DNA from 2 places in the Micromonospora sp. NPDC049801 genome. Region 1 is predicted to be linked to the other one. Evidence: riboswitches for the same ligand, from Rfam matches in the RefSeq annotation. Region 1 holds a riboswitch; the other holds the start of a gene.
The links. A riboswitch is a leader RNA that binds a small molecule or an ion and turns the genes downstream of it on or off. The one in region 1 is predicted to bind cyclic di-AMP.

Region 1 (4,408 bases):
TCAGTGGAACGAGGGCAAGGCCGTCTCGCGCGCCGACGCCCGTGCCGGTGACCTGGTCTTCTTCTACTCGGGCCTGAGTCATGTCGGGCTGTATCTGGGCAACAACCAGATGGTGCACGCGCCACGCGCCGGTAAACCGGTGCAGGTGTCCAGCATCAACACCATGCCGGTCGCCGGGTTCCGCCGACCTGGCTGATCCCCAGCACGCACGACGACGGCCCCCGGTCACCTCGACCGGGGGCCGTCGTGGTTCCTCAGCGGGGTGCGCCCACCGGGGACGGCAGCAACTGCACGTCGGCGAGGTCGACGTACATGACGCGGTGGCCGAACTGGATCTGCGCGTACCGGTTCTGGCCCCGGATCACCGTCCAGTCGCCGGGCGAGGAGCCGTCGAACGTGCTGGCCCGGTAGTACTCGCCGGGCAGCACCGCGCCGACGGCGTACCGCTGGCCGGCGGCGAGGGTGTACTGCAACGGTGAGATCGCCTGGTACGGCACGCCGGCCGGGTAGGCCGCCTGCTCCGGGTACGCCCGCCCGTAGACGGGGATCGTGGCCCGGCCGGGCTTCGGGGTGACCACCATGCCGACCGTCCAGGTGGCCGTCGGCGCGGACGCGGGGTTGTGGAACCACGCCCGCTGCCCGAGGTACCAGATGGCCGTCCAGTCGCCCTGTCGACCGGCCAGCGCGTACGTCTGGCCGGCGGACGCGCGGGCACCGTGGTCCGACACGTCCATCGTGTTCGGGGTGCCGTCGGGGCGCAGCGCGATGTCGTTGACCAGTGGCGCGTCCGGAGCCGGCGCGGTGCGTAGCACCACCGACGAGGAACCGCGGGGCGCGCACGGTGCCCCCGGGGTGACGCATCCGGTGAACGCCGGCTGGTTTGTCGCGTAGTCGGGGTCGATCCGGACCAGCCCGGTGGCCGGGGTGCCGGTGTCCAGCCGAGGGGCGTGCAGCAGGTCGAAGTAGTGCGTCCAGTCCCAGTACGGCCCCGGGTCCCAGTGCATCCCGCGGACCGTCGCCGCCGTGGTGCCGGGCACGTTGTCGTGGCCGATGATGTGCTGGCGGTCCAGCGGGATGCCCAGCCGCAGCGCGAGGTGCCGCACGAGCTTCGCCGACGTGCGGTACATCGCCTCCGTGTACCAGGTGCCCTGCGCGGCGAAGCCCTCGTGTTCCAGCCCGATCGACTTGGCGTTGACGTACCAGTTGCCGGCGTGCCAGGCGACGTCCTTGGTGCGGACGTGCTGGGCGATGTGCCCGTCCACCGAGCGCAGCGAGTAGTGCCAGCTCACGTAGGTTGGGTCCTGGACGAGTTGCAGGGTGGTCGCCCAACTCGCCTCGGTGTCGTGGATGACGATGTACTCGATCTTCTGCCGGGCGGGCCGGTCGGACAGGTCGTGGTTGCCGTAGTCGCCGTCGCCGAACGCCGCGTAGGGTGCCGGGATCCACTCACAGGACACGGTGCTCGGGCACTCCAACCCGTCCGGGCGGGCGAGTCGCCGCAGCCCCAGTCGGTCCAGCCAGGACCGCTCGGGTCGTACCGCCCGGGCCGGCAGCGTGACCCGCTGGCCGTCGTCGGTCACCCGCGTCTCGCCCGCGCCGATCGTGGTGAAGACCTCGTCGGCGAAGGCCGCCGCGGCATCGGCGCTGTCCGCGCCGGCATAGCGGGCCACCGCGCCGTACCAGGTGCCCGGGTCGGTGCCGACTCCGACCGGGGCGCCGACCTCCCGTTGGTACGCGGCCAGCAGCGCCGCCCCACCCCGGAGGTTCGTCGTCGGGTCGGTGCGCAGCGCCTCGGCGGTGGCGCCGGTGAGCGCGGCGGCGGCGTCCACGGTCTGCAGCGCGGCGCTGGGCGGCGCGTTGCCGGTGGCGGGCGCCGGTGCGAGAGGACGACGGGACTCGTCGCCGCGCGGATCCTCTCCCGGGGCGTCGTGGTGACCGCCCCGGGGCAGGGCGGTCACGTGCCGGGCGTCGGTCAGGTGCATCGGGCCGTAGCCGCCGCTGGTGCTCGGCGTGCCGGCATTGCTGTCCCAGCGGGACTCCAGGTAGGAGACGCCGAGTAGTACGTCGATGGGTACGCCGTACTCGGTCGCCGCGGCGGCGTACTGCTGCTGGCGGTCGGCGGCGGGGGCCGCGGTGGCCGGGCCGGCGGACAGCGGCACGGCCGCCGTGGCGGTGACGAGCGCGACGGCGAGCAGGGTCGGACGTTTCATCGAACCCCCTACATGTGAACTGGTGTCGGTGCCGTCACCTTCGTCCTGCTCGGGAGCCCACGTCAATACCTTTCCATGTTTCGAAACGTACGGAAGGAAATCTTCACGTCCGCTCGATGGCCCGCCGCAATCGGTACGGAGTGTCACGGCCGCACGGGTTGCGGATCGGTAACGGCCGTCTCTACTCTGGTCATTCGTCGGCCCGGTAGCAGGTCTGCCCACCCCGGGCGGTAACGGACCGACACCGCCGAGTCGCTCGCGAGCGAGCCGGGGACCCAGGTTCCTCGGGGTGAATCCGCAGTTCCTGCGGTAGGGCGCCCACTTCCCGCCCGAACCCGTCAGCTAACCCGGTAGGCGGTCAGGAAGAAGGAGTACGGAACCCGGTGGCCCTCCAAGCCCCGCGGCCGTCGTCCGGACGGTCGGCCCCGGCCGACCCGACGTCGACCGTGCCGCGTCCACGCTGGTCCCGCTTCACCACCGCCCTCGCCGCCCTGGTCGGCGTCGCCGTCGTCCTGACCGGTAGCGCCACGGTGGCCCACGCCGACCCGTCCGTCGCCGAGATCGAACGGCAGATCGACGACGACTGGAACAAGCTCGAACCGATCATCGAGCGGCACAACGCCACCCGAGCCGACCTGGCCTTCAAGCGCAAGCAGGCCGACACGCTCGCCGCCCGCATCGCGCCGCTGGAGCGCCAGGTCGACGCCGCGATGGACAAGGTCAGCGCGCTGGCCGTCCGCGCGTACATGGGTGAAAACCTGTCGACCGTCAACACGATGCTCGGCAGCCGGTCGCCCAGTGAGATGGTCGGTCAGCTCGAAATGCTCGACCGCTTCGCCCACAACCAGCAGGAGGACGTCCGCCAGGTCGCCGACCTGCGCAACGAGCTGGCCCGGCAGAAGGCGCCGCTGGACGAGATGGTGGTCCAGCTGACCCGCACCGAGGCCCAGTTGGCGGCGAAGAAGAAGCAGATCAACGAGGAGATCGACCGGCTACAGAAGCTGCGCCTCAAGGTGTACGGCAACGGCGGCGGCGGTTCGCTGCGTCCCGCGCCCTGCCCGGCCAGCTACCCGGGTGGCGGTGCCGGCATCGCGGTCAAGTTCGCCTGCGCCCAGATCGGCAAGCCGTACGTGTGGGGCGCCGAGGGTCCGAACTCGTACGACTGCTCCGGGCTGATGCTGGCCGCCTGGGCGAAGGCCGGTGTGTCGCTGCCGCACAACGCCGCCGCGCAGAGCCGGGTGACCAAGAACGTCAGCAAGGGCGACCTGCGCCCCGGTGACCTGGTCTTCTACTACAGCGACATCCACCACGTCGGGATGTACGTCGGCGACGGCTGGGTGGTGCACGCCTCCCAGGCCGGTGTGCCCGTCAAGATGAAGAAGGTCGACGACGGGCCCATCCACAGCTACGGTCGCCCCGGCTGAGGTGTAAGGAAGGGCCCCCTTCTAACGCCTCAGGTATAGAAGGGGGCCCTTCCTTACATCGCAAGGGCGGATCAGCGCGTCGGCCAGGCACGCCAGTTCTGCCAGGAGCGACTGGGCGTCGGGCCTCGCTGACCCTGGTAACGCGAGCCGTAGACCACCGAGCCGTACGGGTGTTCGGCGGGCGACGAGAGTCGGAAGATGCAGAGCTGACCAATCTTCATGCCCGGCCAGAGGGTGATCGGCAGGTTCGCCACGTTGGACAGCTCCAGCGTGACGTGCCCGGAGAAGCCCGGGTCGATGAACCCGGCGGTTGAGTGGGTGAGCAGGCCGAGGCGGCCCAGCGAGCTCTTCCCCTCCAGTCGGCCGGCGAGCTGGTCGCCGAGCGAGATCACCTCCAGCGTCGAGGCGAGCACGAACTCTCCCGGGTGCAGCACGAACGGCTCGCCGTCGGGCACCTCGACCACCGAGGTCAGGTCGTCCTGCTGCATGGCCGGGTCGATGTGGGTGTAGAGATGGTTGTTGAAGACCCGGAACAGCCGGTCGAGTCGTACGTCGATGCTGGAGGGTTGGACCAGGGTGGGCTCGAACGGCTCCAGGCCCAGCGTGCCGGCCTTGATCTCGGAGACCAGGTCACGGTCGGAGAGCAGCATCGGACCACCATAGCGAGGTGGGCGGTGACCAGCGTGTCGAGGTCGCTCCTCGTACATTTGTTCGATAGAATGCTCGCATGGCTTCCTGGTCCGATTTCGCCGTCGACGAGCCCCGCCTCGCCGA
Region 2 (4,408 bases), on a different contig from region 1:
ATCGACGTCGACATCACCCTGCGCGCGCCGACACCCCTGTTCCGGTACGCCTTCGGTCAGGCCCGCGCCGCCCACCTCGCCCTGGCCGCGCGCCTCGGCGCGGCCCTCGACGACCCCGCGCCGTGAGCCCTCGGTCCCGCGCCCACTACTTCCTTATTGGTGCGTGACGTGGCGTCACGGGGCGCGCAGGGCGATCCCGCGTCGTGCCGCCGGCGGGTCGGCGTCCCCAGGGCTTGTACGTCGACAGGACCGTCGCGATGATCATGAGGCTGGTCGACACCGCGGGCGCGATCACCAGGTCGGCGCGGTCCCGCGTCGGTAGCGCGGCGCCCAGCGCGGCGGCGTGCCGCAGGTTCGGCGTGAGCAGGAACAGCACCAGCCCGACCATCACTGTGGTGATCACGAGCTTGATCACCACCCAGCGGTAGCGCAGCAGGCCCCAGGGGGTGAGCAGCGCGCTGGCGACACCGACGAGCCACACGAGCACGCTCAGCGGCGCGAAGAGCACGGTGCCGACGAGCCCGGCGACCGGGTAGACCACGGCCGGGTCGGCGCCGCGCTGTGCCGCGATGCCGAGGGTGAGTAGCACCAGGTCGGCCCCGAGCCAGCCGAGGGAGGTGACCAGGTGCAGGGTGAGCAGGGCCTTGCGCGTGCGGGGCGCGATTCGCGGCATACCCGAATGCTCCCGGCCCGACCCCGCGTGGTCGTCCGACCAGCGACGACGTCCGGGGTACGCCCGCTGACGTACCCCGGACGGCGTCGGTGGTCAGTACACCGACAGGTGCACGTGGTTGGTGTGGTCGCTGGAGGGGTCGCCGTTCCCCCCGCTGTACGACTTCCAGCCGCTGCTGGGTAGCCAGATCTGCTTGAACCAGATCACGTAGAGCACCGCGAGCCGGTCGGCGTTGCGGATGAAGTACGCGGCCAGGTTGTTGCCGTACGTCTTGTCGCCGCCGGTGGCGATGCCGCCGAAGCCACCCTTCTGCGCGGCGAAGTCGCAGGCCCGGCCCTTGGGGTGCTCGCCCGAGCCGCCGTTGCGGTGACAGGAGACGTACCGGGTGAAGCCGGCGGCCTTGGCCTGGTTGAGCGCGTGCAGGGTGCGGGGGGTGATGCAGCCGCTGGCCGGGGTGGGGTCGTTGATGCTGCACGACTCGGATGGCCAGGAGCCGTCGGAGTTGCGCGGTGCGGGCTGGGCGTTGGCGGTGGAGGTGCCACGGTTGGAGCCGGTGTCGGTGTCGGCGGCGGCGCTGGCGCGTGCCTTGTCGTTGGCGACCGTCAGGGCCCGCTCGGCCTGCTCCTTGCGCTTGGCCATCACCTCGACCTGCTTACGCTGCTCCCGGATCTCGCCGTCGAGGGCGACGCGGGTGCGGTTCGCCTCGTCCCGGGTGGCGTGCAGGTCGCGCAGCACCCGGTCCTCGTTGGCGGCCACCACGTCGAGGGCGGCCGCCCGGTCCATGAAGCCCTCGGGGGTGTTGCTGTTGAGCAGGGCCGAGACGGTGCTGAGTCGGCCGGTGCGGTACGCGACGCCGGCGATCTCGCCGACCTTGCCGTTGCGTACGGTCATCTCGGCCTCGGTGTCCTTCAGCTTGACCGCGAGCTGCTGTTGCCGCTGGATGGAGGTGTCCAGCGCGCGCTTCGCGTCCAGGTAGCCCTTGCTGGCCGCCTCGAGCTGGGCCCGTAGCGCCGGGGTGCCGCCCTCCTCGTCGCCGTCGGGCGCGGCGGCGGCCCGCAGGCCGGCGGGGGGAGCGGCGGTGGCGGCGCCGACCGGAAGCGCGACGCCGAGGGTGACCATCATGACGATCAGTGCCGCAAGCCGGGCGGCGGGTGGTCGTGCTGGTGCCACTACGCATGTCCTTCCGTCAGCCGCCGACCGGGTTAGCTGACGGGTTCGGGACGGAAGATCCCTACCGCTGACGCGGATGCACCCCAGGAACATGGTTCCCCGGTTCGCCCTGCCGGGCGATTAGGCGACGGCCGCCACCGGCGCCGGGAGGCGCCGCCGGGTGGTGGCCGGGACAGAGCCTACCGGTGCTGGTGGGGTCTGTGCAGCCGATGTGACGGAAGGTGCCGGCACCATCGCGAAGGATGACGGTCACCACTCGACGGAACCGCAGGCGCCCGGGGCGGCACCGGGTTCGGTCTGCAGCGTGGCGTGCTCGATGCGGAAGTCGTCCCGCAGGGCGGTACGCGCCGCGGTGAGCACCGCGCCGACCTCCGCGCCGGGCGCCATGGTCAGGTGCGCGGAGGCCACCTCCATGCCCGAGGTGAGCGTCCAGACGTGCAGGTCGTGCACCTCGACCACGCCGGGCACCGCGGCCAGACGGTCGTGCACGGCGGTGACCTGGAGGTGTTCCGGGGCGGCCTGCACGAGGATGCGTACGGCGGCCCGCCCCAGCCGCCAGGTGCGCGGCAGGATGAACACGCCGATCGCAACCGCGACCAGCGGATCGGCCCACCACCAGTCGGTGACGGCGATGAGCAGCGCAGCGCCGATCACGCCGAGCGAGCCGAGCAGGTCGCCCAGCACCTCCAGGTAGGCGCCCTGGAGGTTGATGCTCTCCCGGGCGCCGGCGCGCAGCAGCCCGAAGGCGACCACGTTCGCGAGCAGGCCGAGGATGGCCACCGTGAGCATCGGACCGCTGAGCACCCGGTGCGGGTCGCCGAACCGGCCGATCGCCTCGATCACCACGTAGACCGCCACGCCGGAGAGCAGGACGGCGTTGGCCAGCGCGGCGAGAACTTCGAGGCGGTAGAGCCCGAAGGTGCGTTGCGGGTCGCCGGTGGCCCGCCGCGTGGCGGTGATCGCGGCGAGCGCCATCCCGATGCCGAGTACGTCGGTGAACATGTGCCCGGCGTCGGAGAGCAGCGCCAGCGAGCCGGTGTGGAAGGCGGTCACCGCCTCGACCACCATCAGGGCAGCGAGCAGTCCGAAGGCCGCCCAGAGCCGTCCGCGATGCTGGTGGGCGGCGTTGGCGACCGACCCGTGGTGGTGGTCATGTCCTGCTCCCACGAGACCCACCCTCCGACGTCGCCCGGGACCCGGTCAAATGTATGCTCACATCGCTATGTGTGCAAGTGTAGGGCGAGGGCCGGCCCCTGGGCGCGCCAACCCGACGGTCAGCCGGTCGGGTCGACGGTGGTGAGCCGCTGGGTTGCCCGGGAGAGCGCCACGTAGAGCGTGCGTACACCCGAGCCCGGATCGGCCCGGATCTCGCTGGGGGCGACCAGCACGACCCCGTCGTACTCCATGCCCTTGGCCTCCAGGCTGGTCACCACCTGCAAGCGCGTCGCGCCGAGCGCGTCGAGCCAGCCGGCGACCTCGTCGCGGCGGGTGACCGGCGTGATCACCCCGACCGTGCCGTCGACCTCGCCCAGCAGGCCGGTGGCCGCCTGTACGGCCGCGGCCTGGAGCCCGGCGGGCGGCACCACCAGCTCGACCGGGTCGACGCCGGTGGAGCGGACGGCCCTCGGCAGGGGCAGGTCCGGATAGAGCCGGCGGATCTCCGCCGCCGCCACCGCGAAGATCTCCGCCGAGTTGCGGTAGTTGGTGGTGAGCGTGAACTCGTGCCGTTTGCGCCGGCCCAGCGCCTGGTCGCGGGAGCGGGTCAGCTCCTCGGGGTCACCGGTCCAGGCGGTCTGCGCCGGGTCGCCCACCACCGTCCACGAGGCCAACCGCCCACGCCGACCGATCATCCGCCACTGCATCGGCGAGACGTCCTGCGCCTCGTCGACGACCACGTGCGCGTACTCCCGGTAGTCCTCCGGCCGCTCCCGGGCCGCCGCGCGGGCGGCCCGCTGCCGGTCGGCCGCGGTGCTCAGCTCACGAACGCCGCCCGCGAGCTGGAACGGGTCGCGCCGGGCCCGCGCCGGTTTCACCGGCTTGCCGAGCAGCGCGTCCAGCTCGTCGAGCAGCGCCACGTCCGCGATGGTCAGGCCCGCACTGTCCAGACTCTGGTACGCCGTGCCGAGCAGCCGGATCTCCGCGCCGGAGAGGATCCCGCCGGCGTACCGGCGCAGCCGATCCGGTCGAGCCAGCCAGCCCAGCACGTGCCGGGGGTGCAGGCGCGGCCACCAGGCCTTGAGGAACTCCCGGAACTCCGGCCGCTCCGCGATCTCGTCCTCGAAGGCCCGCTGCTCGGGCAGCCGGCCGATGTTCACGCGCCGGGCCTGCGCCCACAGCGCGGCGAAGACACCGTCGAAGCCGGCGCGGCGAACCTCGTTGCGCCGGGCGCCCCGGTGCAGCGCGCGGTCCCGGATCGCGTCCAGCTCGCGGCGGTCCAACCGCAGCAGCCCGCCCCGGTAGAGCAGGCGCAGCTCGCCAGGAGCCCCCGGCGCCGCGTCGCGGGCCGCCCGTTCCAGCACCCGGCGCATGCGCAGCGAGCCCTTCACCGCCGCCACCTCGGGCGGG

Region 2: it holds a riboswitch for cyclic di-AMP, as region 1 does, so the genes downstream of both, AB0I89_RS27060 (hypothetical protein) here and AB0I89_RS21605 (NlpC/P60 family protein) in region 1, are expected to answer to the same signal.

The regions. Positions count from the first base shown of each region.
Region 1 is NZ_JBFAMS010000012.1:84,470-88,877, forward strand. It holds gene AB0I89_RS21595 (NlpC/P60 family protein) at 1-196, shown strand, start outside; gene AB0I89_RS21600 (peptidoglycan recognition family protein) at 255-2,210, opposite strand; cyclic di-AMP (ydaO/yuaA leader) riboswitch at 2,446-2,581, shown strand; gene AB0I89_RS21605 (NlpC/P60 family protein) at 2,594-3,634, shown strand; gene dcd (dCTP deaminase) at 3,706-4,284, opposite strand; gene AB0I89_RS21615 (pyridoxamine 5'-phosphate oxidase family protein) at 4,362-4,408, shown strand, end outside.
Region 2 is NZ_JBFAMS010000017.1:62,728-67,135, forward strand. It holds gene AB0I89_RS27050 (SRPBCC family protein) at 1-126, shown strand, start outside; gene AB0I89_RS27055 (hypothetical protein) at 146-673, opposite strand; gene AB0I89_RS27060 (hypothetical protein) at 767-1,795, opposite strand; cyclic di-AMP (ydaO/yuaA leader) riboswitch at 1,849-1,980, opposite strand; gene AB0I89_RS27065 (cation diffusion facilitator family transporter) at 2,093-3,010, opposite strand; gene AB0I89_RS27070 (AAA family ATPase) at 3,118-4,408, opposite strand, start outside.